4 regions of the Neisseria animaloris genome follow, and region 1 is predicted to be linked to each of the others. Evidence: predicted binding sites of a transcription regulator. Region 1 holds the regulator's gene; each other region holds the start of a gene.
What was found. The regulator FNR, encoded in region 1, switches genes on or off when oxygen is low (the NO sensors DNR and NnrR bind a similar motif). The targets are predictions, from matches to a motif close to TTGATNNNNATCAA.
Positions count from the first base shown of each region.

Region 2: a site for FNR is predicted at 4,897-4,910, ahead of EL216_RS11460 (DUF3149 domain-containing protein). Genes of this name have one in related genera too.
Region 3: a site for FNR is predicted at 3,988-4,001, ahead of EL216_RS01635 (FeoA family protein). Genes of this name have one in related genera too.
Region 4: a site for FNR is predicted at 4,239-4,252, ahead of EL216_RS05550 (cytochrome-c peroxidase). Genes of this name have one in related genera too.

Region 1 covers NZ_LR134440.1:2,078,793-2,086,345, reverse strand. The annotation lists gene thiL (thiamine-phosphate kinase) at 1-406, opposite strand, end outside; gene EL216_RS09800 (OmpA family protein) at 694-1,437, opposite strand; gene EL216_RS09795 (CysB family HTH-type transcriptional regulator) at 1,887-2,837, shown strand; gene fnr (fumarate/nitrate reduction transcriptional regulator Fnr) at 2,905-3,639, opposite strand; gene hemN (oxygen-independent coproporphyrinogen III oxidase) at 3,794-5,200, shown strand; gene EL216_RS09780 (DUF1289 domain-containing protein) at 5,404-5,676, shown strand; gene EL216_RS09775 (hypothetical protein) at 5,921-6,505, shown strand; gene EL216_RS09770 (sigma 54-interacting transcriptional regulator) at 6,678-7,553, opposite strand, start outside.
Region 2 covers NZ_LR134440.1:331,678-339,230, reverse strand. The annotation lists gene EL216_RS01590 (GntP family permease) at 1-758, shown strand, start outside; gene EL216_RS01585 (glycerate kinase) at 775-1,917, shown strand; gene EL216_RS01580 (adenylosuccinate synthase) at 2,035-3,333, opposite strand; gene EL216_RS01575 (ATP phosphoribosyltransferase regulatory subunit) at 3,337-4,503, opposite strand; gene EL216_RS11460 (DUF3149 domain-containing protein) at 4,982-5,116, shown strand; gene EL216_RS01565 (hypothetical protein) at 5,812-6,096, shown strand; gene yfaE (class I ribonucleotide reductase maintenance protein YfaE) at 6,162-6,473, opposite strand; gene nrdB (class Ia ribonucleoside-diphosphate reductase subunit beta) at 6,555-7,553, opposite strand, start outside.
Region 3 covers NZ_LR134440.1:342,942-350,494, forward strand. The annotation lists gene EL216_RS01615 (DEAD/DEAH box helicase) at 1-818, shown strand, start outside; gene recR (recombination mediator RecR) at 891-1,496, opposite strand; gene EL216_RS01625 (FeoB-associated Cys-rich membrane protein) at 1,616-1,762, opposite strand; gene feoB (ferrous iron transporter B) at 1,762-3,624, opposite strand; gene EL216_RS01635 (FeoA family protein) at 3,692-3,958, opposite strand; gene trpD (anthranilate phosphoribosyltransferase) at 4,385-5,419, opposite strand; gene EL216_RS01645 (aminodeoxychorismate/anthranilate synthase component II) at 5,495-6,079, opposite strand; gene narI (respiratory nitrate reductase subunit gamma) at 6,327-7,010, opposite strand; gene narJ (nitrate reductase molybdenum cofactor assembly chaperone) at 7,013-7,553, opposite strand, start outside.
Region 4 covers NZ_LR134440.1:1,191,109-1,198,661, reverse strand. The annotation lists gene EL216_RS05585 (GlsB/YeaQ/YmgE family stress response membrane protein) at 66-311, opposite strand; gene rpsI (30S ribosomal protein S9) at 1,020-1,412, opposite strand; gene rplM (50S ribosomal protein L13) at 1,422-1,850, opposite strand; RNA gene ssrS (6S RNA) at 2,091-2,268, opposite strand; gene EL216_RS05565 (cell division protein ZapA) at 2,282-2,578, opposite strand; gene EL216_RS05560 (hypothetical protein) at 2,583-2,939, opposite strand; gene EL216_RS05555 (NAD(P)H-dependent glycerol-3-phosphate dehydrogenase) at 3,054-4,043, opposite strand; gene EL216_RS05550 (cytochrome-c peroxidase) at 4,447-5,610, shown strand; gene EL216_RS05545 (ArnT family glycosyltransferase) at 5,736-7,394, opposite strand.

The DNA of each region.
Region 1 (7,553 bases):
GCAATTCACCGATGATCGTTATATTAAAAACCATATCGCCTTTGGTTGTATCCCCGCCAATCAGCGTAATGCCAAATCGCCGTGCCAGAGAAAACAAACTGGTACAGAAATCCTCCAACCAATTTTCCTGCAAATCAGGCAAGCCGGCACTTAATAATATCCAACGAGGTTTGGCTCCCATTGCTGCCATATCGGAAATATTAACGGCCAATACCTTGTATGCCAAGTCAGCGGGGTGGACATTTTCAAAAAAATGCCTATTTTTCAGAAACATATCACTACTGAAACATAAATCAAACCCTGCTCTGGGGCGGATAACAGCTGCATCATCGCCGATACCCAGCAACACTTCCGAATCAGATTGCTGCTTTTGTAAATAACGGCGGATAAAATCAAATTCAGTCATCAGAGGCCGTTTGGAAAAAGAGAGGCACACATTATATAGCGAAATCATCCAAATGACCTGAGAGAAGAGAATATCGCGCCATATTGCGTAGCCTATTATATTTTCACAACAACACCGGATTATCTAGTGTGTTATTTCAAACCTTATCTTGCTTACTAAAACCATGCTGATGCTGTATATATTGCCATTCGACTTCATCTCTAACCGTCGAAAAGTAATCTTAATGTCGAAAAAACAATAAAAACCCCGCTATCAAGCGGGGTTTTCAAATCCAAATAATCTGTTGATTAAGGACGGGTATAACCGTGAATTTGAGAAGCCGGACCTGGAATCCAACCTTCATCAACAGCAGGGCGCTCACCTTCAACATGACCAGGAGCAATTTGTTTGGTTACTAAAGTACGAATCTTAACATCTACACGACGATCAGGTTCGATACATGCGATCAGAGCTGCGCGTTTCTTAGCTTTAGAAACTTTTTTACCCAAATTGGCTACTTCAGCTTCACAAGTGGCAGTCATACGAGCTTGAGACTCACCCAAACCGGCAGCAGAAATCTTGTTAGAAGCAACACCTTGGCCAACCAAGTAGTTAGCTACAGTATTTGCGCGACGCTCAGACAAAGCTTGGTTGTATTCTTCTGAACCCATGAAGTCGGTATGACCTTCAACACGTACACCGTCTACATTAGTGTTGCTCAAACGTTGAGCCAAGGCATTCAGAGTTTCGGCACCTTCAGGACGCAGATTATCCTTATCGAAACCAAATAAAGTCTTAGCAGACAGAGAAACGGTTTCTTCAGCAAATTGAGGAGCAGTTTCCACCGCCACAGCATCACCACACTCAATACGGCCCTGAGTGGCTTTGTCGAAATAAGTATTTTTCCAGCACTCACCATAGTTGTTGCGAACAACTGTTTGTGACTTGCTGCTAACGGTGTAACCGTGTTTAGTATGCGGTTCGCTGGCCATTGCAGTGCCTGAAGCTACTAAGGCAACAAACAAGGCGCTTAATTTCAGCTGTTTGGTCATTTTATTCCCTCATCAAAGATTGTTATGCAACGGGCACCAAGAGCGCAACCGCCACAAATCACCAAATATACAGGCCACTATTGTAAAACGGCGGCAAGTAGGATATTTCAGGTTTGCACTATAAAGAAGCCAAGGGCAAACTGTCAATAGCACACTACCCGCACACAACGGATAAACGGCCCGCTTCCTAATTACGAATCATGCCGAAAAATCAATCCTGTGTCATTTATTTACAAGCAAAACCCACTTCCTATTACATGGTCGTTGTACAAAAGCAACAACAACTTTTTACAGCATTCAATGCTTTGTTAATACTTCACAAAGATAGTTCCTGAAAAAACAAATGTTTTCTTGGGGCAAATTTGCAAATAAGGCTTTTTTTTTCAATCTATGCTACATTTAAAAAAGACTTGTCGTACAGAATACACACCACTTCCCGTTCTTATCATATGAAATTACAACAACTACGCTACGCCCTTGAAGTATACCGCCAAAACCTAAATGTATCGGAAGCTGCCGAAGCGCTGTTTACTTCCCAACCGGGCATTTCAAAACAAATCCGGCTTTTGGAAGAAGAATTAGGTATACAGATATTTATCCGTAGCGGCAAACGTGTAGTTTCGGTTTCACAGCCTGGTAAAGCAGTATTGGAACTTGCTGAACGGATTCTACGCGATGTGCAGAATATCAAAAATATAGGTAGCGAATTTACCGGTCAAGACAGCGGTTCGCTTACTATTGCGACTACACACACACAAGCCCGCTATGCTTTGCCGAAAATTGTAGCGGAATTTGTGAAGCGCTATCCGAAAGTACAATTAAGTATTAAGGAAGGCAGCACACACACCATCGCACAAATGATCAGCAACGGAGACGCGGATTTTGCCATTGCTACCATCCCTCTGGATGACTATTCGGACTTACGCAAACTGCCTTGTTCCGAATGGACTCATGCGATTCTCGTCCCACATACCCATCCCCTACTAGATTGCCGGCATCCTTTGAGTATTAATGATTTAGCCGCCTATCCTTTAGTAACTTATGAATTTGCCTTGAACAGCAACAGTAATATTTTTCGCGCTTTTCAAAAAGCCCATTTGAAACTCCCTAAAATAGCGCTTTCGTCTGCGGATACCGATGTCTTGAAAACCTATGTGAGATTAGGGTTGGGTGTGGGACTGATGGCGAAACTGGCATACGACCCTCAAACTGATCATGATTTACAACTGATTGATGCGGCCCACTTATTTGGAACTTCTTCTACTTACATCGCCTTACGCTCCGATACATACCTCCGCGGTTATATTTATGATTTCATCAGCCTGTTTGCACCTCAGTTGACACGTGAACGGATCGATCAGATGCTTTACGCGCCTATTGAAGAAGATTTCTCTATCTAATTCGGTATTTCAAAAATTGAGGCCGTCTGAATTTCTTTCAGACGGCCTCAACATCTTTCAGCAACATTTAAACGGCATGCTCACAACCGGAAACCATTTTCTTCAATGCTTGCGGTTCAAGAATCTTGATATGTTTATGTTCTACCGAAATCAAGCCTTCATGGTGGAATTTGGACAACGTACGGCTAACTGTTTCCAGTTTCAAACCTAAATAACTTCCTATTTCTTCACGCGACATGCGCAAAATAAAATCATTGGCGGCAAACCCGCGCGAATAGAGACGGTTGGACAAATTCAACAAAAACGCCGCCAGCCTCTCTTCTGCACGCATATTTCCCAATAACAGCATTACTCCCTGATCACGCACGATTTCACGGCTCATTAAACGGAAAAAGTGGGTTTGCAGGCTGGGAATGTTCTGCCCCAATTGTTCCATATGTGAAAACGGCAGCTCGCACACTTCGCTGTCTTCCAAAGCGACCGCATCACAACTGTGCGTATGTGCACAAATACCGTCCATGCCGATCAGTTCTCCCGACATGAAAAATCCGGTTACTTGATCACGTCCGTCTTGACTGGCCACAGTAGTTTTGAAAAAACCGGTACGTATGGCAAACAGCGATGCAAACGGATCTCCCGCCCGGAACAAATACTCACCTTTTTTCAAGCGGCGGCTTTGGCGGATAACAGCGTCTAATTGCGCAAACTCTGTCGGCATCAAACCCACCGGCAGGCATAATTCACGTAATGAACAATTTGAACACAACGTTTTCATCTGATGTTGTGGTGTGTGTGCAGACATAAGATTAAGCACCTTTAATTATAATTAGCAACTTTTATACTTAGACCCTGCGTATTGAGTATTGACCAACATCAAGGCGGGATGATCGTAATATCGCTATTCTACCAAACTTACGGCAAATTTGCCTATTTCATTACAGAACAAACAAAACATCATGAAAATCATTACCATACAAAATGACACACAACCTGAATTTGACCGAAAACTGATTGCTTCCCTGCCCTCCAGCGGCCCCCGTTATACTTCGTATCCGACTGCCGATCGTTTTCATAACGGCTTCACCGAAGCCAATTATATTCATGCTTTGAAATTACGCAGGATGGGGGCACTCAATAAACCGCTCTCTCTTTACGTCCATATTCCTTTTTGTAACACTATTTGCTACTACTGCGGTTGCAACAAAATCATTACAAAAGACAAATTACGTGCTGACGCTTATATAGAATATCTCGACAAAGAAATGGCACTGCTCGCTCCTCATTTGAACAGCATCCACCAACTTGCCCAGATCCATTTCGGCGGCGGCACACCTACGTTTTTAAACGACAACCAAATCGAACGTGTCTTTGCCTTGATACGTCAACATTTTCAGTTGATTCCAAACGGCGAGTATTCGATTGAAATTGATCCTCGCAAGGTCAGCCGGGAAACCGTGCTGCATTTGGGTAAGCTGGGTTTCAACCGTATGAGTGTCGGAATACAAGACTTCGATCCTAAAGTACAGAAAGCAGTAAACCGTGTCCAAACTGTTGAAGAAACCCGCGAAGTGATCGATGCAGCAAGGGAAGCAGGGTTCAAATCCGTAAGTGTCGATTTGATTTACGGCCTACCCCATCAATCTTTGGAAAGTATCAAACCGACCATTGAAACCGTACTCTCACTCGATCCCGACCGCCTTGCGCTGTATCACTACGCCCATCTGCCGCATATTTTCAAACCTCAACGCCGCATTGATACGGCAACTGTTCCGGATAGCGAAGAAAAGCTCGATATTCTGCAATATGCGGTGCAAACCCTCACGGAACGCGGCTACGTATTCATCGGCATGGATCATTTTGCCAAACCGGACGATGAGCTTGCTCTGGCTCTGAAAGAAGGATGGTTGCAACGTAATTTCCAAGGCTATTCGACCTATGCCGACTGCGATTTGATTTCCATCGGCGTTTCCAGTATCGGTAAAATCGGCACAACTTACGTTCAGAACGAACGCGATATCGATGCTTATTACGCCGCCATCGATGCCGGGCATTTGCCGATAATGCGCGGCTACCAATTGAATCGTGACGACTTGCTGCGCCGCAATATTATTCAAGATTTGATGTGCCGTTTCTCATTGGATTTTCAAGTGTATGAAAGCGTATTCGGCATTCCGTTTGCTCGTTACTTCGAAACCGAATTGGCCGATTTGCAAAAACTGGCCGAACTTGGTCTGCTGCACCTAACTTCGAAAAGATTACGGGTAACTCCAAAAGGCCGCTTCCTTATCCGTAACATTGCAATGGTATTCGACTACCATCTGCGGCATAAAGAAACTACGGCGCAATATTCGAAAACCGTATAATGAAACAGCCCTCAGCAAGCAGGCCGTCTGAAAACAAAGCACTACTATTTTCAGACGGCCTCAGTATATTATGTGTAGGCGAAACACCTCCTGCTCGTTGAAAACATTTACCTTTTCAAGCACAATGCAACGGTTGTGACAGCCGGCTACGTAATATTGCCTTCACGTAAAAAAACCTCTCATTTATCAGCCTATAACCGCACATGGAACAACTTGAATTCTTCGCCATTCCCAGCCCCTGTATCGGCGTTTGCGAAGCCAACAGCAAAGGTTTTTGCAAGGGTTGTTTACGCAGCCGAGAAGAGCGGCTTTATTGGTTGAATATGACCGACACGCAAAAGCACCATGTTATGCACCTGATAAGAATGAGGCGGCACAAACTTGAAAAACTCGCTTGGGAGAAAAAACAACCAGTTATAGAGCTGCCGGACCAAATGGGATTCGAATTTGAGACGGAGCATGGTGAAGAATCCTGATAGTCCTCCGATACGAACTACCTTGTATACACAGGCCGTCTGAAATATTTTCAGACGGCCTGTTTGCTTATCCAATATTCCCTCGTAACGCAGAAATATATCGTAAACGGTATTGTCGCCACGGTTTCGGGCCATTTCGGATTTATTGGTAGATTAATCCGCCCTTGTCCGACATACCATATGCCGTCTGAAACTTATTCGTTGGAATACTTTGTTTTACGTTACAATGCAGCTTCTTTTAATAATGATTTTCAAAAACATGCTGTATCAATTATTGCGTGATATGTGGGACATATTACGTTTACGCTATAGATCTCCCGCCGAATATCTCTATACTCTGCCTGTATTATCGGCCGTATTGCTGCTTATCGGCCTAGTTAATGCTGCCGGAATGTCGCAACTGTTCGGCAAAAGCACGGCGGCAATCGTATTTTCCGTATTACTGAGTATTTTTAAATGGCTGCTGCTTAGCCGCGTGATGAGCGGAGTGCTCCACTATTACGGCTCCCCCAAACTGCCATTTTGGGGATTTGTGTTGGCAACGGAAGCACTGGTTATTCCTGCGCTGCTCGTGTTTTATATACCCGCTCTCGGTTCAATCGGTATTTTTTGGCAAGTATGGACTTTTTGGGTGCAGGCCATCGGTTTCATGAAGATGGGACGACAATCCGCTTGGAAAGTATTACTGGGTTATATTGTTTATCTGATTGCTTTGATGTTTTTCGGATCTTTATTGATATTCTTGTTCACTCAGATAGGTTGGATGGATTTACAGAATATTAATGAACAGGCTAACGCCATTTGGGGATCATCAACAAAGACTCCTTAAAAAATTAGAAATTGAGGTCAATCGACAACCATATCAAACTACTTTGGTCTTTTGATATATTATTTTTTCTTGTTGAAAAGCCGACATATTTTTATATGTCGGCTTTTCCGTTTTAAATTTTTTATTTCAAAAAATACAAGCTATTCCTATCATACATCTGATTAAATACTCTTTACAATTCAATTTGGTATTCTTGAATTTTATACATCAAAGCCCGTTTACTGATACCCAAAGCTTTAGCCGTACGTTCCCGATTACCATTATGTTTTTTCAAAGCCTCGCGAACCATGCTGCATTCATAATTTTTCATCGACTCCCGTAATGTCTTTTGGTTTACTCCCTCTTCATCCATAGGATCTGGCTCTGAAAAAAGGCGTTTACTTTCCCCCAATACAATCGGAGGCAAATCATCCGGATAAATAGACAGCCCCGTCGACATGATTACTGCATGTTCGATTGTGTTGGAAAGCTCGCGAACATTCCCCGGCCAAGTATAAGATTTTAAAACTTTTATTGTACTTTCATCCAATTCTAAAAAATTATGTTGGTGCTCGACACAAAATTTCTGCACAAAATGCCGGGCCAATAATGTGATATCTTCAGGTCTCTCACGTAGCGGCGGTAACACCAGCGGCATAACATTTAAACGATAAAATAAATCCAAACGAAATTTATTTTCTTCGACAAGCTCTGCCAAATTACGATTTGTCGCCGCAATAAGGCGAAAATCCGTTTTGATGGTTTTACTGCTTCCAATCGGCTCAAATTCTTTTTCTTGCAAAACACGCAGTAACTTCACCTGCAGATTAGTGGACATTTCACCTACTTCATCCAAAAACAAGGTTCCGTTGTGAGCCCTTTCAAATAATCCCTGCTGGCGGCTTTGCGCTCCCGTAAAAGCACCTTTTTCATGCCCGAACAAGGTGCTTTCAAGCAGGCTTTCCGGCAATGCACCACAATTGATTTTAATGAAAGGCCCTGCCGCCCGCTCACTGTAATGGTAAATTGCTTTTGCTACCAATTCCTTACCGGTTCCACTCTCCCCTGT
Region 2 (7,553 bases), 590 kb from region 1:
TCAATATTCCGCTTACTTCCGTGATGACGGCCGGTATGGTTCCCGCCGTTTTCGGGTTGGTACTTACCTATTTCTTAGCCAAACATTTGAAAAATAAGGGAAGCTATGTTCAAGACGATACCGCCGATGCAGAAAACACCGATAACCGGCCGTCTTTCGCCGCAGCCGTTTCCGCCCCGCTTATGGCCATTTTTCTGCTTGCTTTGCGTCCGCTGGCCGGTATTTCCATCGACCCGTTGATTGCTCTGCCCGCCGGCGGTTTGGTCGGTTTATTGCTGATGGGTAAAATCAAACACGGCAACCGCTATGCCGCCAGCGGTTTGGGCAAAATGGCTCCGGTAGCGGTAATGTTGCTTGGTACCGGCGCATTGGCAGGCATCATTGCCCATTCGGGTTTGAAAAATCTCCTGATTGACAGCCTAACCGCCTCCGGCCTGCCTTCCTACCTGCTTGCGCCTGTTTCCGGCATTTTAATGTCGCTGGCAACCGCCTCGACCACCGCAGGCACGGCAGTGGCTTCCGGTGTATTCGGCAGCACATTAATCGAACTGGGCGTAAGCAGCATCGCCGGTGCCGCCATGATTCATGCCGGAGCAACCGTGCTCGACCACATGCCGCACGGTTCGTTTTTCCATGCCACGGGAGGCAGCGTGTATATGAATATGAAAGAACGGTTGCTGCTGATTCCGTATGAAAGTTTGGTCGGTTTGTTGATGACCATTGTTTCAACGCTGATGTTCGGCGTATTTAATCTTTAATTTTTCAGACGGCCTTATGAAAATCGTTATCGCCCCCGACTCCTTCAAAGAAAGCCTTTCCGCCTTGCAAGCCGCCGAAGCCATTGAAGCAGGCTTTAGAAAAGTGCTGCCGGATGCCGAATATGTGAAAGTACCGATGGCGGACGGCGGCGAAGGCACGGTGCAATCGTTAGTGGATGCTACTCAAGGCCGTTTGGTGGAAACGGAAGTTACCGCCCCTTTGGGGAATCCGGTCAAAGCGGCGTTAGGCATCTCCGGCGACGGGCAAACCGCTATCATCGAAATGGCCGCCGCCTCAGGTTTGCATTTGGTGCCGTCTTCCCAACGCAATCCCTTGAAAACCACCAGCTACGGCACAGGGGAACTTATTCAGGCCGCCTTAAAACATGGGATTGATAAGATTATTCTAGGCATAGGCGGAAGCGCCACCAACGACGGCGGTGCCGGAATGCTTCAAGCTTTGGGTGTAAAGTTGCTTGATGAAAAAAACCGTGCCATCGGCTTCGGCGGCGGCAATCTGCATCGACTTGCTCGCATTGATTTGGCCGAATCGGAAGGCCGTCTGAAAAACATCACCATCGAAGTGGCCTGTGATGTGGATAATCCTTTATGCGGCAGTTTCGGAGCTTCGTCCGTATTCGGCCCGCAAAAAGGCGCAACGCCCCAAATGGTGGCTGATTTAGACCGTGCCTTGCACCACTTTGCCAAAATCGTCAAACGCGACACGGACACAGACATCCTCACCCCTGCCGGTGCAGGCGCGGCTGGCGGCATGGGCGGCGGTTTATTGGTCTTGCCCAATGTGGTTTTGAAGTCAGGTGTGCAAATCGTTATGGAAACCGTGAAACTTGCCGAAATTTTCCGCGACGCCGACTTGGTTATCACCGGTGAAGGCCGTATGGATGGCCAAAGCATTCGCGGCAAAACCCCGATCGGCGTAGCTAAAACCGCCAAAATATACGGCAAGCCTGTTGTCGCTTTGGTCGGTTGTTTGGGTGACGGTTACGAAGCAGTATACGGATACGGAATCGATGCCGTATTCCCGACTCTCCGCAATAGCGGCAGCTTGGCCGATGCTTTGGCAAACGGCTATGAAAATTTACTTTCTGCCGCACAAAATGCAGCCAGATTATATTGTTTGGCTAAGCAAAATTGCTGATATAGCGAAATTCCGATAACCGATATAAAGACAACAAACTGCAAACAAATAAACGAGGCCGTCTGAAAACTTGGTTTCAGACGGCCTCGTTATGACTTAGTTATCGCTCACATGCTATTAAGCAAACGGGTGCTGTAACACAATAGTTTCTTCACGGTCGGGGCCGGTGGAAACAATCGCTACCGGCGCGCCGCACACTTCTTCAATACGTTTCAAATACGCTTTGGCATTGGCGGGCAATTTGTCGAACTCTTTCACGCCGAAAGTGGATTCCGTCCAACCCGGCATGGTTTCGTAAATCGGCGTACAACCCGCTACGGCATCTGCACCGAAAGGCAGGATGTCGGTTTTGCTGCCGTCGGGCAGTTGGTAGCCGGTACAGATTTTGATTTCTTCAATGCCGTCCATCACATCCAGTTTGGTGATACACATGCCGGAAATACCGTTTACTTGAATAGAACGCTTCAGGGCGGCGGCATCGAACCAACCGCAGCGGCGGGCACGACCGGTTACCGAGCCGAATTCATGGCCGCGCTCGGCCAATCCTGCGCCGATGTCGTCGAACAGTTCGGTCGGGAACGGGCCTGAGCCGACACGGGTGGTGTAGGCTTTCACGATACCCAACACATAATTCAACATTTGCGGCGGCACACCGGCTCCGGCGGAAGCGGCTCCGGCCAAGCAGTTGGAAGAGGTAACAAACGGATAAGTGCCGTAGTCGATATCCAGCAAAGTGCCTTGCGCACCTTCAAACAGCAGTTTTTCGCCTTTTTGGTTTTTTTCATACAAGGTGCGCGATACATCGCTGATCATCGGTTTGATTCGGCTTGAGAATTTTTCAACCACAGCCAGCACGTCTTCGAATCTTACCGGCTCGGCTTTATGCAGGTGCTGCAACTGAATATTGTAGTATTCGATATTGGCCTGCAATTTGGTTTTCAGTTTTTCGATGTCGAACAGGTCAACCATGCGGATGGCGCGGCGGGCGACTTTGTCTTCGTAAGCAGGTCCGATACCGCGGCCGGTTGTGCCGATTTTACCGCTGCCGCGCGAGGCTTCGCGGGCTTGGTCAAGCGCGATGTGGTAAGGCAGAATCAAGGTGGCGGTAGGAGCAATTTTCAGACGGCCTTCTACGTTTTTCACGCCCGCCGCATTCAATTCGTCAATCTCACCCAGCAAGGCTTCGGGGCTGACCACTACGCCCGAGCCGATAAAGCATTCCAGTTTTTCGTGCAAAATACCGCTCGGAATCAGACGCAGAATGGTTTTTTTACCGCCGACAACCAAGGTATGACCTGCATTGTGTCCGCCCTGAAAACGCACCACGCCCGAAGTTTCTTCGGCCAGCCAGTCTACGATTTTACCTTTGCCTTCGTCGCCCCATTGTGCGCCGATAACCACTACGTTTTTAGCCATAACTCAAACCTGTTCCATTTCTGTTTCAATAACTTTCCATTCGCCGTCCTGTTTTTTCAGACGGCGCGTCGTATTCTTCGTGCCATTGTGTTCAACACCGTAATCGATCACCACGCAATAGCCTTCGGCGCGGAGTTGCTCAACTGCACTGCACGCCTTGGCCATATCCTGATGCGCCACGGCGATAAACTGCGTTTGCTCGCTCTGCGGCAAGCGCCCGATAAACATCCGCAAATCAAAGCTGAAACCCGTGGCAGGACGGGCGCGGCCGAAATATTGACCCAAACCGTCGTAACGCCCGCCGCGTGCAACGGCATCGTGGCAGTCGCTGCCGTATGCGGCATACAGCAAACCGGTGTGATAATTGTCTACCCGTAGTTCAGCCAAATCGATATGGATTTGCCGACCGGGGAAAGCATCGCAAACGGCCTGCAATTCGTCTAATGCTTTGCCGACCGCAAACAAATCGGGCAAACGGTTACGCGCTTCCTGCAATACTTCCCGCCCGCCATACAGTGTGGGCAGCAAGGCAAAGGCTTTGGCCCACATTCCGTCAAGCTGCCAGCCATCGACCTGAGCGCGCACGGCTGCGGCATCTTTATCTTGCATCAAGGCCAACAGCTGTTCCGACTGCTGCTCACTCAAACCGGCCGCATCCGCCAGCGCACGAAACACGCCGATATGCCCGAGCGAAAGCAGAATCTCGCCGAACTCGGCAACCGATACGCTTTTCAGCATTAAATCAATCAATTCGATATCGGCGGCCACTCCGGCAAAGCCGTAGAGTTCCGCACCCACCTGCAAAGGTTCGCGGGTGTTCAAAAAACCGTCCGGACGGGCATGCAGCACCGAGCCTGCGTAACACAAGCGGTTAATGCCGTTGTTGGCCGACAAAAGATGGGCATCGATACGCGCCACCTGCGGCGTGATGTCGGCACGGATACCGAGCTGCCTGCCGCTGAGTTGATCGACGACGCGGATGGTTTTCAGCGACAAACCCGCGTCGATACGGGTAAGCAGAGAGTGGCTGTATTCCATCAGGGGCGGATGCACCAATTCATATCCGTGTACACGGAATAAAGCCAACAGCTTTTCCCGCGCACTTTCGAGCTGGCGCGCGGTCGAAGGCAAAATGTCGGCGATGTGTTCGGGTAGCTGCCAAGACTGCATGAAACTCTTTCCGTAAACATGATGAAGGCTGTTTAAGCTTAAAATCGGGCAGATAGTTTCTATACTGCATTTACATCTTACCGGATTTTAAATTTAAACAGCCCTTTATGGCAGTCCAAACTGCCGAGTTATTAAAATCTGACTTTAACATAAAAAAACAATTAGTGCAGTCTGTTTTTTGATGAAGGTATTGCCAATTAATTTGTGTGCTTTTGAAGATAGAAAAAATAACTTTAACCAGAATCGAATTGCGGTAAGCAATAGAGAAAGGTAATACGGCAAAGCCCAACCATATAGTGAGGAAAGGCAACGATAGTGAGGAAAGGCAACGTGGTGACGAACTGGTTTCTTTAATCTGCATATTTGCAAAATTATACGGAAAAGTTATTAACTTTGACTTGAATCAAAGCTGCATATCTGATTTTGTCCAATAATCGCACCTAAATAATTTCAAAATCAAAATTAAGGGAACACATTGATGGAACTTTTAAACGAATTATTTAAATCGCCCATCGGTATTTTGTCTTTCATAACCATCATGTTTGTAATGGTTATTGCTACATTTTTATTTTTCTGGGTTAAGAAACAAACCGATAAAAACCCTGAAAACTGATTTATTTTTTATTTTCATTGTTTTATCTCTTTCCTCTTGATGTGTGTGTGTTTGGGTGTGGCCGTGTGCCACCCCCTTTTTTTACCACAACAATACAAAACTGTTTCGTTATTATGAGATACCGTCTAAAACATTTTCAGACGGCCTCTCGAATTAGTTAAACAATACGTCTATATCACCTTTCCAGCACCTTCCTCGATTTTCAATCGCACTTGCGCAAACATATGCCTCACACCCTGCCACCATTACAGAAAGCTTTAAGCAATAGCCGACATTACTTGAAAATTAAAAAATAGTCTATATCACATGCCCACACACGTATGGCAACTTTATCCAGCTTAAAATGGATAATTCTTGCTAAAGCCATTTTATCCAAAAGACGATACGACACTATTTATATAAGTGCTAATAAAGCAACTTGAAAATGATGCCATAATATCGACCGAAACGGAGCATCATTTGCCGAAAGATAAAAAATAAGTGCAATCAGATTCACAAAAAACTCCCATTGTTTTCAAACGGAAGTTTTTTTCTTAACTACTTACAAATAAATTTGTCGATTAAAAATAATGTAAAACAAAACCTACTTACAACACATCCCCGTAAAAACCGTGCCAATACTTGCACATAGGCACTTTTAACCCTATTCTGCCCTTAATGGCACATTGATTGTGCTGTATATAAAGGAAACAACCATGAAAAAAACCAAATTCTTTGCTTTATTTGCCGTTACAGCCCTCGCTATGGGAGCAAACGCTTATGCAGCTAAAGAAATCAAAGTAGCTTCTAATAACACACCATACACACAAGATAATGTGCAGAAAATCGCTGCCACTGCAGTCAGCATGGGTGTAAAAGAACCTGTGTCTTTAAACTTAACCGGTGCCAATCTGACTGTATCCGGCGATAATTCCACCAAATGCACCTTTAAAGTAGGCGACGGTGATACTCCTAAAATCCAAGGCGTAAACTGTAAGTAAGCTTTTTATATTTACTAATGAAGAGAGGCCGTCTGAAAATTTTCAGACGGCCTCTCTTCATCAACTCAATCAGTTTGTGTTTGATCTTCAAATAAATCTACATCAAACAAATCAGGTTCAGGGGAACGAATATGACAATCTATCTCTATTGCCTCAGAAACACGACAACAACAGGGCAGTATCTCGTTAGGCCCGATAAATGCCAACGGGAAATGATCATAATCCACACGGCCCGATAAAATGTGAACGCGACAGGAACCGCAATACCCGCTACGGCATTGGTATTCAACTTCATGCCCCGTCCGCTCTAAGCCTTCCAAAAGAGTTTCCCCCTCTTTCAGTTCAAAAGCAGTATCTCGGGTAGTAATCAAAGCCATGCTGACTGTCCGGTAAAAATCAATCAAGCCGTCTGAAGTACAGAAACGCCTGCACTTTCAGACGGCCTGACAAATGTGTTTTTACAGCTCAAAATCACCCAAATCGTCGGCGCTCACTTCGGCATCAATCTGGCCGATTAGGTAAGAGCTGATTTCCACTTCCTGCGGTGCCACCTGAACATTATCGGACGATAACCACGCGTTGATCCACGGAATCGGGTTTTGCCCCGAGCCTTCAAAAGCAGGCTTCAGCCCGACTGCCGCCATGCGCAGATTGGTAATGTATTCAACATACTGGCTTAAAATTTCCTTATTCAAGCCGATCATCGAGCCGTCTTTAAACAGATATTCCGCCCACTCTTTTTCCTGAGTGGCCGCCGTTTTAAACAACTCGAAACATTCCTGTTCCAATTCGGCGGCAATCTCGGCCATTTCAGGATCATCCACACCGCTGCGCATCAGGTTCAACATATGCTGCGTGCTGGTTAAGTGCAAGGCTTCATCACGCGCAATTAGCTTGATGATTTTTGCATTGCCTTCCATCAATTCGCGCTCGGCAAAAGCGAACGAACAGGCAAACGACACATAAAAACGGATCGCCTCCAGCACATTCACGCACATCAGGCACAGATACAGTTTCTTTTTCAGCTCGCGCTTGTTAACCGTAACCACCTTGCCGTTCACCCGGTGCTCGCCCTCGCCCAACAGATTGTAGTATTGGGTATATTCAATCAAATCATCGTAATAGCAGGCGATATCTTCCGCACGGGCAATAATGTATTCGTTATCGACAATATCATCGAACACCAACGATGGGTCGTTCACAATATTGCGGATAATGTGCGTATAGCTGCGCGAGTGGATGGTTTCCGAAAACGACCACGTTTCAATCCACGTTTCCAACTCCGGAATCGACACCAATGGCAGCAAAGCCACATTCGGGCTGCGGCCCTGAATCGAATCCAACAGCGTTTGGTATTTCAGGTTACTGATGAAAATATGCTTTTCATGCTCGGGCAGATTCTGGTAATCGATACGGTCGCGCGACACGTCGATTTCTTCCGGCCGCCAAAAGAAAGA
Region 3 (7,553 bases), 600 kb from region 1:
CCGCCACTCCGGAAGACCGCCAAACCCTGTTATTTTCCGCTACTTGGGACGGCGCAGTCGGCAAATTGGCACGCAAACTGACTAAAAACCCCGAAGTGATTGAAATCGAGCGGGTGGACGATCAGGGAAAAATCGAAGAGCAGCTTTTGTATTGCGACGATATGCGTCACAAGAACCGCTTGTTGGATCACATTTTGCGTGATGCCAATATCGACCAATGCGTGATTTTCACTTCGACCAAAGTGATGAGCGAACAATTGGCCGACGATCTGTATGAAAAAGGTTTTGCCGCCAACTGTCTGCACGGTGATATGCCTCAGGGTTGGCGTAACCGCACGCTGATGGATTTGCGCAAAGGCCGCTGTAAAATTCTGGTGGCCACCGATGTGGCCGCCCGTGGTATTGATGTGCCGACTATTACGCACGTTATTAATTATGATTTGCCGAAACAGGCCGAAGATTATGTTCACCGTATCGGCCGTACCGGTCGTGCAGGGCGAACCGGTTTGGCGGTTACGTTTGCGGAAGTGAACGAATACGTTAAAGTGCACAAAATAGAGAAATACATCGGCCGCAAACTGCCCGAAATGACTGTCGAAGGCATGGAGCCGACGCGCAAACGCAGTAAAGCCGGCACAGGCAAGCCCAAGGGCAAAGGCGGCTGGGGTGCAAAAGGAGACCGCAAGTTCGGCGACAAGAAATTCGGCGATAAAAAGTTCGGCAGCGGCAAACCCAAAGGCGAAGGTTTTAAAGGAAAGAAAAAACCGGCAGGCAAGGGCGGTTTCGGTAAAACGGAGCGTGCGCCGAAGCGGGGCTGATTTCAAATAGGCAAAGGCCGTCTGAAAAACTGTTTGAACAGTATTTTCAGACGGCCTTTTCGTATGTATGCGTTATTCTTTCAGCAGGCGGCGTTCGTAAACAGCCTGCGCCAATGTGCCTGCATCTACATATTCCAATTCTCCGCCCAGCGGGATACCACGGGCGAGGCGGCTCACTTTATAGGGCAGATTTTTAAACAGCTCCGCCAGCACATAGGCGGTGGCATCGCCTTCTGCAGTGAAATTGGTGGCGATGATGATTTCTTCCACATCACTGTTTTGCAGGCGTGCCACCAGTTTTTCCAAGGCGATATGGTTTAGACCCATGCCTTGAACGGGGTTTACCTGCCCCATGAGCACAAAATACAAACCGTCGTGGCAGTTGGCTGCTTCCATGCCGGCTACGTCGGCGGGCATGTGTACAATCATCAGGCGGCGGAAATCCCGTTCGCCGTCGGCGCAAATATCGCAAAGCTCTGTTTCGCAAAACGTGTTGCAGTGGGCGCAATGTTGCACGTGTTTGAGGGCGTTTTGCAGAGCGGCGGACAATTCCTGCGCGCCGTCGCGGTTGTGCTGCAAAAGCTGGTAAGCCATGCGCTGGGCGGATTTGGGGCCGACGTTGGGCAGGATTTTCAAGGCATTGATTAAACGGTTGAAAGCGTCGGGCTTCTTGGACATGTTTTCAGACGGCCTGATTAAGACAAAGCGGCATTATAGCCGAAGAATATAACAGGCCGTCTGAAAACCGTGGATCCGGCCAAATGTTTTCAGACGGCCTCTTCGCAATACTCAAACGTTCAGTGGCAACCACCGCTCTTGCCGCTGCAACGGTCGCAACCGCTGCATGCATTGCTACGCGCCGATTTGGGTTTGAAAACAAATTTACGCAGCAGATACAGAATGCATAGGGAAACAATGGTGCCGACAATAATATATTGTTCCATTAAAAAATCCTCGAAGTGATTTGGTAAACTGCAAAAGCAAAGATATAGGCCAATACGAATAAGTAGGCAGTAATCATCAGGGTGTGGTAAGCGGATTTTGTTTCACGCTTAATTACGGCGAGCGTGGCCAAACACATCGGGGCGTATATATACCAGGCCAAGAAAGCGAAAGCGGTCGGCAGGCCCCAATTATTGTGTACCAGAGGAATCAAGGCACTTTCAACGGCTTCTTCGGAACCGGCTCCTACGGCATAAACCGTGCCGAGCGCGGCAACCACCACTTCGCGTGCGGCCATACCCGGAATCATGGCGATACACATTTCCCAAGTGAAGCCCAACGGAGCAAACAGAGGCTGTATAAAATGGCCGATCTTGCCTGCGAAACTATAATCAATCGCCGCACCTGCCGCACCTTCGGGAGCGGCTGGAAAGCTGACCAATACCCATAATACAACGCTCATTGCAAAAATCACCGTACCGGCACGCACTAAGAATGCTTTTACCCGATCCCACAAGCTGATAATAATGTGTTTGAAGTTCGGCATACGGAAAGTGGGCAGTTCCATCAACAGGGGGAAGTACTGCACCTTACCTTTGCGACGTGCAAACAGTTTCATCACATATGCGGTTAATCCGGCTGATGCGATACCGGCAACATACAGGCCGAATAAGGTTAATCCTTGCAGGTTGAATATCCCCCAAACGGTTTGTTGCGGAATCACGGCGGCAATAATCAATGCGTAAACCGGCAGGCGTGCGGAGCAGGTCAGCATGGGAGCGATGGCAATCGTAACCAAGCGTTCGCGCGGGTCTTGAATCGTGCGCGCCGACATCACCGCAGGTACGGCACAGGCAAAACTGGATAAGAGCGGAATAAAAGCCCTACCCGACAAACCGCTTTTCGCGAGCAGATTATCCAACAGGAAAGCGGCGCGAGGCAGATAACCCGAGTCTTCCAATAGCAGAATGAAGGCGAACAAAATCGCGATTTGCGGCAGAAACACCAACACGCTGCCGATACCTGCGATTACACCGTTTACCAGCAAATCTTGCAGCACGCCTTCCGGCAGAGTGGCCGCTACCCATTCTCCCAGCGAACCGAACGCACCTTCTATCATATCCATCAACGGTTCGGCCCATGAATAAACAGCTTGGAAAATCAAAAGCAATATGATGAAAAGAATGACGATACCCCAAAAGCGGTGCAACACCAGCGCATCTAAGCGGCGGTGCCACTCCGGCATATTCATTTCGGTGCGGACGACTTGCTTGAGTATTTTTTCTGCTTCGGCATACAGCTCGTTACTGTCGAGAGCTTCCAAATTTTTCAAGGCAACGTCCGAATCCAGCGGATGGGTATTGTGGCGCGGCAGTTTGGCAACGGCTTCGCGTACGGCGCGAATGCTGTCGCTGCGGACGGCGGCTGTTTCGAGCACCGGCACGCCCAACAATTCGCTCAATTTTGCCGCGTCGATTTTCAGGCCGCGCGAACGGGCCACGTCGCTCATGTTTAGCGAAACGATCATCGGCAGGTTCAAGGTTTTCAATTCGAGAAGCATGCGCAGAGTCATGCGCAGATTGGTTGCGTCGGCTACGGCGATAATCGCATCGGGGCGGTGGCCGAGTTTGCCGATGGCAACATCGCGGGCCACGGTTTCGTCGATACTGGTCGTACGCAAACTGTATGTGCCGGGCAGGTCGATGATGTGAATGCTTTTATCGTCGAGAAAAACGCCTTCGCGCTGATCTACCGTTACCCCGGGGTAGTTGGCAACCTTGGCGTTCGAACCGGTAAGCCCGTTAAAGAGGACGGTCTTGCCGCAGTTCGGCAAGCCTACGAGTGCAAAGTAACTCAAATCCATTTGAAATCTCCCATAGACAGACTTCAGTTGCCCAAGGCCGTCTGAAAATATTTTTATTCATCCGAATTCAATCGGCTATAACGTGGCAGAGGATTTTCTGAGCTTCTGCCTGACGCAGGGAAAATTGTGATTGGTTGCCCAGTCTCACCGCATAAGGGCCTTTACCGAGCAAACCGACAGCAATAACGGTTAAGGGCATACCGTTTGAGAAGCCTAAATCGGCCAAACGGCGGCTGACAACCGGATCAAGCTCGCCGAATAAAGGGTTGGGATTAATCGAATCGATATGCGCTCGGGCACCTCTGCGCAGTTGGGATAGTGGCACTACGGACATAATAAACCTGCCTTCTTTATTGTGTTGTTTTGACAAACATGAAGTTGAGTTTAAGACGTGATATCGTTTTTAAAGTATGAAATAGTATTGGTTTTTATTTATATCTATCTGTTATTTATGTTAGTCTTTTTCATGCAGGGCTGCAATCGGATGAAGGCCGTCTGAAAATTTTTTCAGACGGCCTTTAGAGGTTATTTGGCGTTTTTTTGAGCTAAGTCATGTATGCGGTTGTTTTTCGAAACCGCCGGGAACCTTGAATAATAATGTTTACGGATGTCAGGAGGAGAGGCTGGCGTTAACAGAGCGCTTCACGGCAGAGTAGGGCGGCACTTTAATTCCGGTTGTCTCGCAATTAAAAAACACAAGATACGGTTTTGTTGGCATAGAGGCCGTCTGAAAAGTTGCAGGCGGCCTGTCGTGATTTTTTTATTCTTCGGCCAGCTTTCCGCTGGCGGAAATAAATTCGGCCTGTTTTGCTTTGGCTTTCCCTGAATCAAGTGCTTCGCGGGCCGCTTCGAGGCCGTCTGAAAGGGAGTCGGTGAGGTTTGCGGCATAAATGGCGGCAGCGGCATTAAGCAGCACGATATCGCGGGCCGCACCGTGTTCACCGTTTAAGACGCTCTGCATTTTAAGCAGTGATTCTTGGCTGTTTTGCACTTTGATTTCATCGAGATTTTTGCGCACGGCAATGCCGAATTGTTCCGGATGGATGTCGTATTCGCTGATGGAGCCGTTTTTCAGTTCGGCTACGCGGGTTGTGCCCGTGATGGTGATTTCGTCCAAACCGTCGCTGCCGTGCACCACCAAAACATGTTGCGAGCCAAGCTGTTGCAGCACACGGGAAAGGATGCCGACCAAATCGATATGGAACACGCCGAGCAGCTGGTTGGGGGCGGAAGCAGGGTTGGTGAGCGGGCCGAGAATGTTGAAGATGGTGCGGATACCGAGGCTTTTTCGTACGGGGGCAACATAGCGCATACTGCTGTGATGGTTGGGGGCGAACATAAAGCCGATGCCGACGTTTTCGATGCATTGCCCCACTTGTTCGGGCGACAAAGCCAGCGATGCGCCCATCTGTTCGATGATGTCGGCGGAACCGCTTGAAGACGAAACCGAACGCCCGCCGTGTTTGGCCACTTTCGCACCTGCCGCCGCCGCCACAAACATGGCGGTGCTGGAAATATTGAAAGTATGTGCCCCATCGCCTCCGGTACCGACAATATCGACTAAATTATGTTTGTTCAGCACCGGCACTTTAACGGCAAATTCACGCATGACACCGGCGGCCGCAGCGATTTCGGATACGCTTTCCACTTTGATGCGCAAACCGGTAAGAATGGCGGCCACCAACTCCGGTGCGACTTCGCCGCTCATAATCTGACGCATCAGGCTGGTCATTTCATCATAGAAAAGCTCGTTGTTGTCAATCAGCCGGGCAAGGGCTTGCTGGGGGGTAATCATTGGTATTCCGCCTTTATATATGGTATAGGGAGCCGTCTGAAAAATTCCGTTTTTCAGACGGCCTGTCATAAAAGATCAGGCCGCTTGGAAGTGTTGGAATTCTTTTAAGAAATTATCCAGCATTTCATGGCCGTGCTCGGTAAGCAGCGCTTCGGGGTGGAATTGAACGCCTTCAACGGCATAAGTTTTATGGCGTACTCCCATGATTTCGCCGTCTTCCGTCCATGCCGTGATGTCCAAGCAGGCGGGCAGGGTGGCTCGGTCGATAACCAAGCTGTGGTAGCGGGTACAGGTAACAGGGTTCGGTAAACCTTTGAACATGCCCGAATTGTGGTGGAGAACAGGTGAAACCTTGCCGTGCATCAGCGTTTGCGCCCTCACGGTATGGCCGCCGAACGCTTCGCCTATGGTTTGATGCCCCAAACAAATGCCCATAATCGGCAGCTTGCCGGCAAAGTGTTGCATGGCTGCTATGGAAATGCCGGCTTCTTTGGGCGAACAGGGGCCGGGGCCGATAACGAGATATTGCGGTTTGAGGGCTGCGATTTCTTCCAAGGTGATGTCATCATTGCGGCGTACCACAACTTCTTGGCCGAGTTCGGCAAAATACTGGACGATGTTGTAGGTGAAGCTGTCGTAGTTGTCGATCATTAAAAGCATGATGGATAAACCTATATGGTGTGTGGAGGACGAGGCCGTCTGAAAGAAGGGAATTATAACGGTATTATCGGACGCTGTTTAGATTTTCGGGATCACTGATAAATGCTGCTTTTGCGGATAACGTGATACAGTCTTTAGTGCACGGAAAAAAGTCGACGGATAAGAACTGCATAGCAAGGTTGTATCAACCCAGAAGGAAGAGGCCGTCTGAAAATGCTTTCAGACGGCCTCTTAAATATTCACTTTATTAACGGCGGCGGACCAACTGCCACGCACGGCCGAGGTAGGCGACGCTTGCGAAGCCGCTCCACACATGCACCAAGCGGGTGAAGGGGAAAATCACAAACAAGCTCATACCCATGACCATATGCAGTTTGAACAGGAAGTTCACGTCTTCGATATAGTCGGCGGCATTACCGCGGAAGGTAACGATGTGCTGCGCCCAAGTCATCAGTTTTACCATTTCGTGGCCATCGGTATGCCCCATGCTCACGAAGATGGTCAGCAAGCCCAAGCCTAAAGTGATGATGAGCCAAATCAGTACCAATTTGTCGCGCCAAGTGCTGTTGGCGGCCAAGCGGTCGCATTTCAGACGGCGTTGCAGCAGGATAACCAAACCGACCATCGCCATCACGCCGAAGATACCGCCCATTATCATCGCAAAAATCTGCTTGGCTCCGTGCGAAATGCCCAGCGCGTCCCAAAACCATAAAGGCGTGAGCAGGCCGAACAAATGCCCGAAAAACACGGCCAAAATGCCGACGTGAAACAGAATGTTGCCCAAACGCAATTGGCCTTCATACAGGATTTGGCTGGATTCGCTTTTCCACGAATATTGTTCGCGGTCGAAGCGCACCAGGCTGCCGAAAAAGAAAATCGCCAAGGCTATGTAGGGGAAAATGCCGAAAAAAAATTGATGCAGGGTGTTCATGTTTACGCTCCTTTTGTGGCCGTCTGAAAAGCGGCTTTAGGATAAAACTGTACGGTTTCTATGCGGGGTTTTAGCAGCGGCTCGGTGCCGGAAATGTCGGGGCCGAACGTTTCCATCGCTTCGTCCATATCGCGCACGGGCGGCTCGACCAGCGGGCGCGGTGCCACCGGGCTGAGTGCGGTAATGCCTTGCAGCAATACGGCGTAAGGGGAACCGCTTTTCTCGAGTTTGCCGCCGATGTGGGCCACCACATGAACGGCATCGCCGAGCAGCTTTTGCGCGTGTTCAGACGGCACTTGGCTTAAATATTCCAGCAGCACGGGCAGGTAATCGGGCAGCTCGTCGTTGCCCAACTCGAAACCGCGGCTGCGGTATTCTTGCAGTAAGTCCACCATGGCGCTGCCGCGGTCGCGGTCTTCGCCGTACACATGCTCGAAGAGATAGAGCGCGTGGTTACGGTTGCGGTCGAAGGTGGCGACGTAGCGTTCCTGCAATTCGCGCAGGCTGTGGCTGTTCAGGTAACCCAAAAAGCTGTTCAGACGG
Region 4 (7,553 bases), 890 kb from region 1:
TTACAGAGGAGGGCAGGTGTAATGAAAAAGCAGACAATTTATGTCTGCTCTTGAGGAAGATGCGATTACTTTTTAATCAAGCGGGTATAAACTACCAGAATGATAACAGCGAAAATAGTAGAGGCGATCCAACCGGCAGGTTCGCCCACTTCATACCAACCGGCAGATTGGCCAACAAAACCGGCCAACAAAGAACCGCCGATACCGAGTAACGTGGTCATGATGAAGCCTAAATTCTCCTTACCTGGGTGTAGAAATTTCGCTAATACGCCTATGATGAAACCGACGATAATGGTAACTAACCAGCCCATAATTTCCTCTCATGTTGTTTGTTGTTAAGTTAAATAAATATTGCATTCGTATTAGTGTGTGATTGTGTTGATTAACAATTGAATGTAATAAACATAATCTAAAAACATCATACATGTTATATATGTAACAGTCTTTTAAACTTGCGTTTCTTTTCAAAAAATAAAAAGAATTTTAATTTTAAAACAGCAGATATAGGATAAACGCAACAATTTCATGAAAAATGAAGAAATTGCGTACATTTTGTAGAAAATTCTCAATCATTCTCCGATTTTGCCGATTTTAGGAATATTTGAGAAAAAGAGATTTCATTCGAAATAGTAGTATCGTAGCAAGGCAAGCTGTATAAACAGTTTTTTGTATTGCTGGTATTACAGTAAATAAACTTAAAAAAAATAGTACGTTTGTCACGTTCGGGCTTGATTCGAGTATTTCGGGTTCCAGTAACCTTAGAAGATGCTCAGACCAAGCTCGAGCATGGTTGAATCATGGTAAAAATAATTTGATTTATTATATTTTTGGCCGACAGCTTTATTTTGAAGATGAAATGTATTAGGTACCGATAGAAAAGAAGTAAATTAACAAAGTACTGATTTGAAAATATACAATAACAAATTAAATGTTTTTAAAATAAAAGTATTGAATATAAGGGCTAAAGTAAGAAAAAAGCTCTGCAAATAGCAGAGCTTTTGATGTTTCCACAAACAGCATTAACGTTTTGAGAACTGTTTGGCACGGCGTGCTTTGCGCAGACCGAATTTTTTACGTTCCACTTCACGAGCATCGCGGGTAACGAAACCGGCTTGAGACAGAGCAGGTTTCAAAGCTGCATCGTAGTCGATCAAAGCACGGGTAATGCCGTGACGGATGGCACCTGATTGGCCGGTTTCGCCACCACCTACAACATTTACTTTAATGTCGAAAGTTTCAGCATTTTCAGTCAGAACCAAAGGCTGGCGAACCACCATGCGGCTGGTTTCGCGTGAGAAGAATTCGTCAACAGGACGGCCGTTTACGATGATTTGGCCGGTACCTTTTTGCAGGAATACACGAGCCACTGAACTTTTGCGGCGGCCTGTGCCGTAGTAATATTTACCGTTCATGTCGTGTCCTTAGATTTCCAAAACTTTGGGTTGTTGGGCAGCATGGCCGTGCTCGGAGCCGGCATATACTTTCAGTTTTTTAATCATGGCATAACCTAAAGGGCCTTTCGGCAGCATGCCTTTAACGGCTTTTTCCAAAACGCGCTCAGGGAATTTTTCTTGCATTTCGGTAAAGTTACGCTCATAAATACCGCCTGGAAAGCCGGAGTGGCGGTAGTATTTTTTATCTAAGGCTTTGTTACCGGTTACACGCAGTTTGTCGGCGTTGATGACGATGATGTAATCGCCAGTGTCGACATGAGGGGTGTATTCGGGCTTATGTTTACCGCGTAAACGGCGGGCGATTTCGGCTGCAACGCGACCCAGAACTTTGTCTTGTGCATCGACAACAAACCACTCGCGCTTCACCTCGTGCGGTTTAGCTGAAAAGGTTTTCATAAGGGGTAATCCAGATAGGTATAGAAAGTTGCCGATTTTAGAGAGAATTTGAATTTCTGTCAATCTGCTTTAGGCCGTCTGAAAAATTTTATAGAATGTTAACAGCGCTATCAGCTGATATATGTCGTATTTGCGGCATTTCACTTTTACACTAACATGTTAAGGTAAGGCTTTTCTAACTTGCGCCATATTTTTGATTTCTGCAAAATAAAAATACCGCCATAAGGCGGTATTTGGGAAAGGATCCCCGCTGATGTCGTTTTGGCTGAATCCGCTTGAACCTTGCTGACAAGGTGGTCGCCACGGGCAGTTTCGGGTGCATCTGTGAAGACGCTCGCGCCCACTGCAACTCCCGGCAACCTTAAGCGAACGTATTGGTTCAAAGGAATGTATGCCTTCGCGAACATCGCAGGGAAAGAGCTTTAGCCTGATTAGGCTGACTTTGATAATACTTTATCGCAAGTATTAATCATATCTGTTATTTTACGCTCAAATTCGCCAATTGCCAAATCATCTTTTACAGTCATTTTCAATAGGTCGTGTACTAAATTTAAAGAGGCCATGATGATGATTTTGTCTGTTTCGACAATGCGGCCGCTTTGTTTGATGGTGTCGAATTTTTGGTTCAACATGTTTACAGCTTGCAGCAAAGTGGCTTTTTCTTCTGGAGGTGTACCGATATTGAAGGCGCGTCCCATGATTTCTAAGCTGACTTGTTCAATGCTCATCGGTTTATTCTCCAGAAGTTTCGGTGATTTCTTGGGGGAGGCGCGCCAACAGGGTGTGGATGTGCTCGGCATTGTGCTTTAAGGCATCACGGTATTTTTGGTTTTCGGCTATCAGGCTGTTGATTTTACCTTGTAGGTCGTCTTTGAGTTTGTTGACTTGTATCAGCAAGGCCTCGCTCAATTCGTCGACTGCGGCTTCATGTTCGTTTTTTTGTTGTTCTTGCGCCAGCTTTTGACGGGTAATTTCGTCATGTAGGCGGGCGATTTCTTGTTGCAGGCGTTTGTTTTCGCCAATTTGGGTTTCAAATTTTTGTACCAGTTGGTAAACGCTGATTTCGAGTTTGTCTAGAGACTGATTCATTTTGTGCACCACTCGGTTGATATGGGGGCAAGCATAGTCGGGATGAAAGATACTGTCAAATAAGGCCGTCTGAACGTATGTTTTTTCAGACGGCCTTGTATTTTAAAGGCATTTTTATTCGAATCGGGCTTCCCTGTCCATCAGGCGTTCTACCACTTGTTGGGCGGTCATTTCTTTGCGTAGGAGTTGGAGCAGGGTTTGGGTGATGGGCATGTCGATTTGGTGTTTGCAAGCCATATTGAATACTTCTTCAATGCTGCTCACGCCTTCCGATACATGTCCGATTTCAAGGAGCACGGTATGCAGTTCTTTACCTTCTGCGAGGCCTAAGCCTACTCTGCGGTTGCGTGAGAGTGCACCGGTGCAGGTAAGGATTAGATCGCCGATGCCGGCCAATCCCATCATGGTTTTGGGTTGTGCCCCCATGGAAACGGCCAGTCGGGTAATTTCCGCCAATCCTCGGGTTACCAGTGCGGCCCGAGCGTTTAAGCCGTAGCCGAGGCCATCAGAAAGACCGGTGGCGATGGCCATAACGTTTTTAACTGCTCCGCCTACCGCTACGCCGATAATGTCTTTGCTGCCGTATAAACGTAGTACGGTGGTGTTCAGACGGCCTACCAGTTCTTCAATCCAACCTTTGTTTTCCGATGCTAAAACAACGGCGCAAGGTAGTTGTTTGGCTAATTCTTGGGCAAAACTGGGGCCGGAGAGCACGCCGATTTTGTCGTTTTCGGGCAGTACGTCTTTAACCACTTGGAACGTGAGCAAGCCAGTATCTTGCTCAAAGCCTTTACAGGCGGTTAATACAGGTAGGTGGCCGGCGTTGTTTTGCACGAGAAGTTGTGCGCTGTCGCGTAAGCCGGCAACTGAGGTGGCTATGATCACCAGTTCCGTATCGGGAAGGGCTTCTGCCAGAACGGTGTGGACTTTAATGGTGTCCGGTAGTTTGAAGCCGGGGAAATAACGTTTATTTTCGCGGTTTTGTTGCAAGGATTGCATGTGTTCGGTATTTCTCGCCCACATAGATATTTCATTGCCGTGCAGTGCAAAATGTATGGCAAGTGCAGTTCCCCAAGAACCTGCGCCGATTATGGTGATTTTCATGTTTTTCTCCCGAAAAATTGCTTTCCACTTTAAAACAATCATGCTTATGGTGCAAGTTTTAAGCGATTTGTGTAAGAAAAATGAAAGTAGATCGTCCTAATAATGTTTCAAGCATGATTGCACCGAAAATGGTATGTCGGGATTTGAAATAAAAACTATCGTAATGATATATATTGTTAATGGTGGCGTTTAAATTTGATTTTAGGCAAATAAGGAGAAATATTATGCCACTATACTTCCATAAGTTTGTATAAATTTTATGCGGATTACAATTCTGTTTCGTATGACACGGATCGCATTCTAATATGGAGGTAAGCGTAGACAAAAATATTCATTATGGTGGGAGCGTAGATAAAAATATATATTTACTTGTTTTGACTGTTTTATTTTGGAGGAAATCTTCATGAACCAAACCACTCGTAAAGCCTCTCTTGCTATGGCCGTTTTATTGGCCCTTTCGGCATGTGGAGAAAAAGCTGCTGATACTGCTGAACAAGCGGCTTCCCAATCGGTAGAAACTGCAGTTGCGGAAACCTCTGCGCCTGCTGCTGTTGATAACAGCAATGCTTCATCTGAAGATTTGGAGCTGTTGAAGCAGGCCCAAGGTATTTTCAAGCCGTTGCCAAATAGTGAGGAAATGCAAAAAATACATCCATTTACTGAGGCTCAAGTAAAACTTGGTCAGCAACTTTGGCATGATCCGCGTTTATCGCGAGGCAACACCGTAAGCTGTAACACATGTCATAACCTTGCTACGGCAGGCGTTGACAATCTGCCGACCAGTCAGGGCTTTAAAGGCCAATTTGGTCCGCGTAACTCACCCACCGTGTTAAATGCCGCGTTACTGGGTAGCCAGTTCTGGGATGGCCGTGCCGCAACAGTTGAAGAACAAGCAGGTGGCCCGTTGATTAATCCGGTGGAAATGGCAATGCCTGACCATGCGGCCGTAGAGAAGAAAGTTTCTGCTATTCAGGGATATGCTGACTTGTTTAAAGCAGCTTTCCCGGAAAATAACGGTGCGATTTCAATTGCTAACATTACCAATGCTATTGGCGCATTCGAACGGACCTTGTTGACGCCTTCCAAATGGGACGAGTATCTAAAAGGTAATGTTAATGCGTTGAATGAAAAAGAACGTCGAGGTGTGCGTTCATTTATCAATAATGGTTGTATTGCTTGTCATGCAGGCGTAAATTTGGGGGGTGATTCTTTCCAAAAATTCGGTTTGGTTAAGGGACCTTACTGGAAATACACCGGTAGTACAAAACATGATGAAGGTCGTTTTGAGGTAACTAAAGCCGAAAGCGATAAATTCTTCTTCCGTACCCCGGGCCTGCGCAATGTTGCCCGCACCTATCCTTATTTCCACGACGGTAGCGTATGGGAGTTGGATAAAGCTGTCAGCATCATGGGCGAAACCCAGCTTGGTAAACAGTTATCGAAAGAAGAAGTGGATAATATTGTAGCATTCTTGGGTACTTTATCTGCTCCGATACCTGAATCTGCACTTGTATTGCCGGAATTGCCGGAATCTGCGTTGCCGGAAACACACCCCATTAATAAGTAATGTGTAATATAAGTTAGTGTTAAGATAAAAGGCTGTCTGAATTTTTCAGACGGCCTTTTTATATTTAGACCTAGGCTTTATAGGATAAACGTATGGCGGATAGTATGGAATATATATAGGGTAGCTTAGAATTTAGGAAGTTTTTCCAGTAGGGCAAAACCTTCAACTTTGTTGCGCGGGCGTGCACCTTGCCAGAGTAGTAGCCAGCCTTGGGGAGCGGCACTGTCTTTGGGTTGTTGAACTAAGCGGTAACGGCAGGCGGAATCATCGACATTCAGTTTTAGAGAACTATATTGTGTCCAAGCGATACGAGCAGTAGTGGCATTTTTGTCGATGCTGATGCAGTTTTGACCGTTTGAAAGCGATTGCTTTAAGGCTGGCGATAAAGCTGCTTCCATTTGAGAAACAACAGGAGCATGGCTTTTGGCAGCATCAAGCCAAGGTAGAAAAAGTGTCATCATCAACGCCCATACTAAAGTAACACCTGCCGCCCAATTGGTTACAGCCTGCCTGCCGCGGATATGTTTCCGAGTGATGGCCCATAACCATACGGGGGTAAAAGAAATAGCAACCAGCATCGGTACGGTGCTGATTTTAGGAGTGTAGTACGGGCTGAAGTACAGCGAGCGTTCGGCAAGTTTTGCCGGCCAACCGTAGTTCATGGCAAAAAATCCTATCCATAGAAAGATGGCAAACAGCCCGAAAGTCATGATGCCGAACCAGTTGAAGAATGCTGCCGGCCCCCGCCTTAGGCCGTCTAGTTGTACGGCACCGATAAGGGCGAGAGGAGGCATCAACCAAATCAGATTGTCTTGAAATTGCAGGGGCGTAATGCTTAGCAGGATGCCAATAGTGCTGAGCCATGCCAATGCCAGAATACCCCAACGATGTTCGGTTAGCTTGGTTCGGCTGGTTGTCCATATTGCAAGAGGCCATGCCGGTAAAGCAAACCATAACAGGTTTTTCAAATAATAGCCTAATGAAAAGGCCGTCTGAAAAGAGGCTGTGCCGCCAAATTCGCCGAATACATGATATTGCAGCCACAACTCGAAGGCCTCTGGATTAGTTTTATAAAGTGCGAACGGATACACCGGCAACAAAGGAAGGGCAACGGCAAATGCGCCGATTAATGTGATGTAGCAGCGTTTGTTTCTCCAATGGTGGTTAAACAGTAATCCCAGCGACATCAGTATCAAGGCGGCCGGTAGTAAAAAACCGGCTGACAGAGACAATAAAACCCAACCGCCCCCCAGTAACAGTGAGGCCATAATTACCCGACTGGGTGCTAATGAGAATCCATACAGACACATGCCTAACGCCGCGAATACTACCGGCATGCTGCCGAGGAAATGCGCCATGGTAATCAGGCCGACGCAGCCGATTAAAATCAAAACGACGCTACGACCTTGATGGCGGCCTAAAAAGCGGAACCCGGCCATACCGCAGCAAGTCAGCCCGATAGCCGTGAATGCTACGCTGGCAAAACGCGCAGATGCATAAGCATCAGCGGCCCAAGGGGAGAGTAATTTTTGAAACAATACTGCAACCCATAAATATACGGGAGACACTTTGAAATAAGGTTGTTCGAATACTGTTGGCAGCCATACGGATCCTTGATTTGCCAGAGCTTCAATGCTGGTAAATACCATAGGTTCTGCAGGATGCCATAAATCACGTGAAAAAATGCCCGGCCACAGCCAAGCAAATGCCAACAACAGTAGCAACCAAGGTTTTTCATGGGTTGGTGCGACAGTACGGGTTTCTGGTGGAGTATAAGTGAGCATGGGCTGAAGGGGTAAAGTAAAGTGTATTAAGTGTAACAAATTACCTGTTGGGACGGGGTGGATTTTTCCGGTGGGATAAAAAGGAAAAATAGGTGTTTACATAAAATAGCAAAAGTAAAGAACAATGGTATTTTATGCTTTTATGCTATTCCGTGTTCA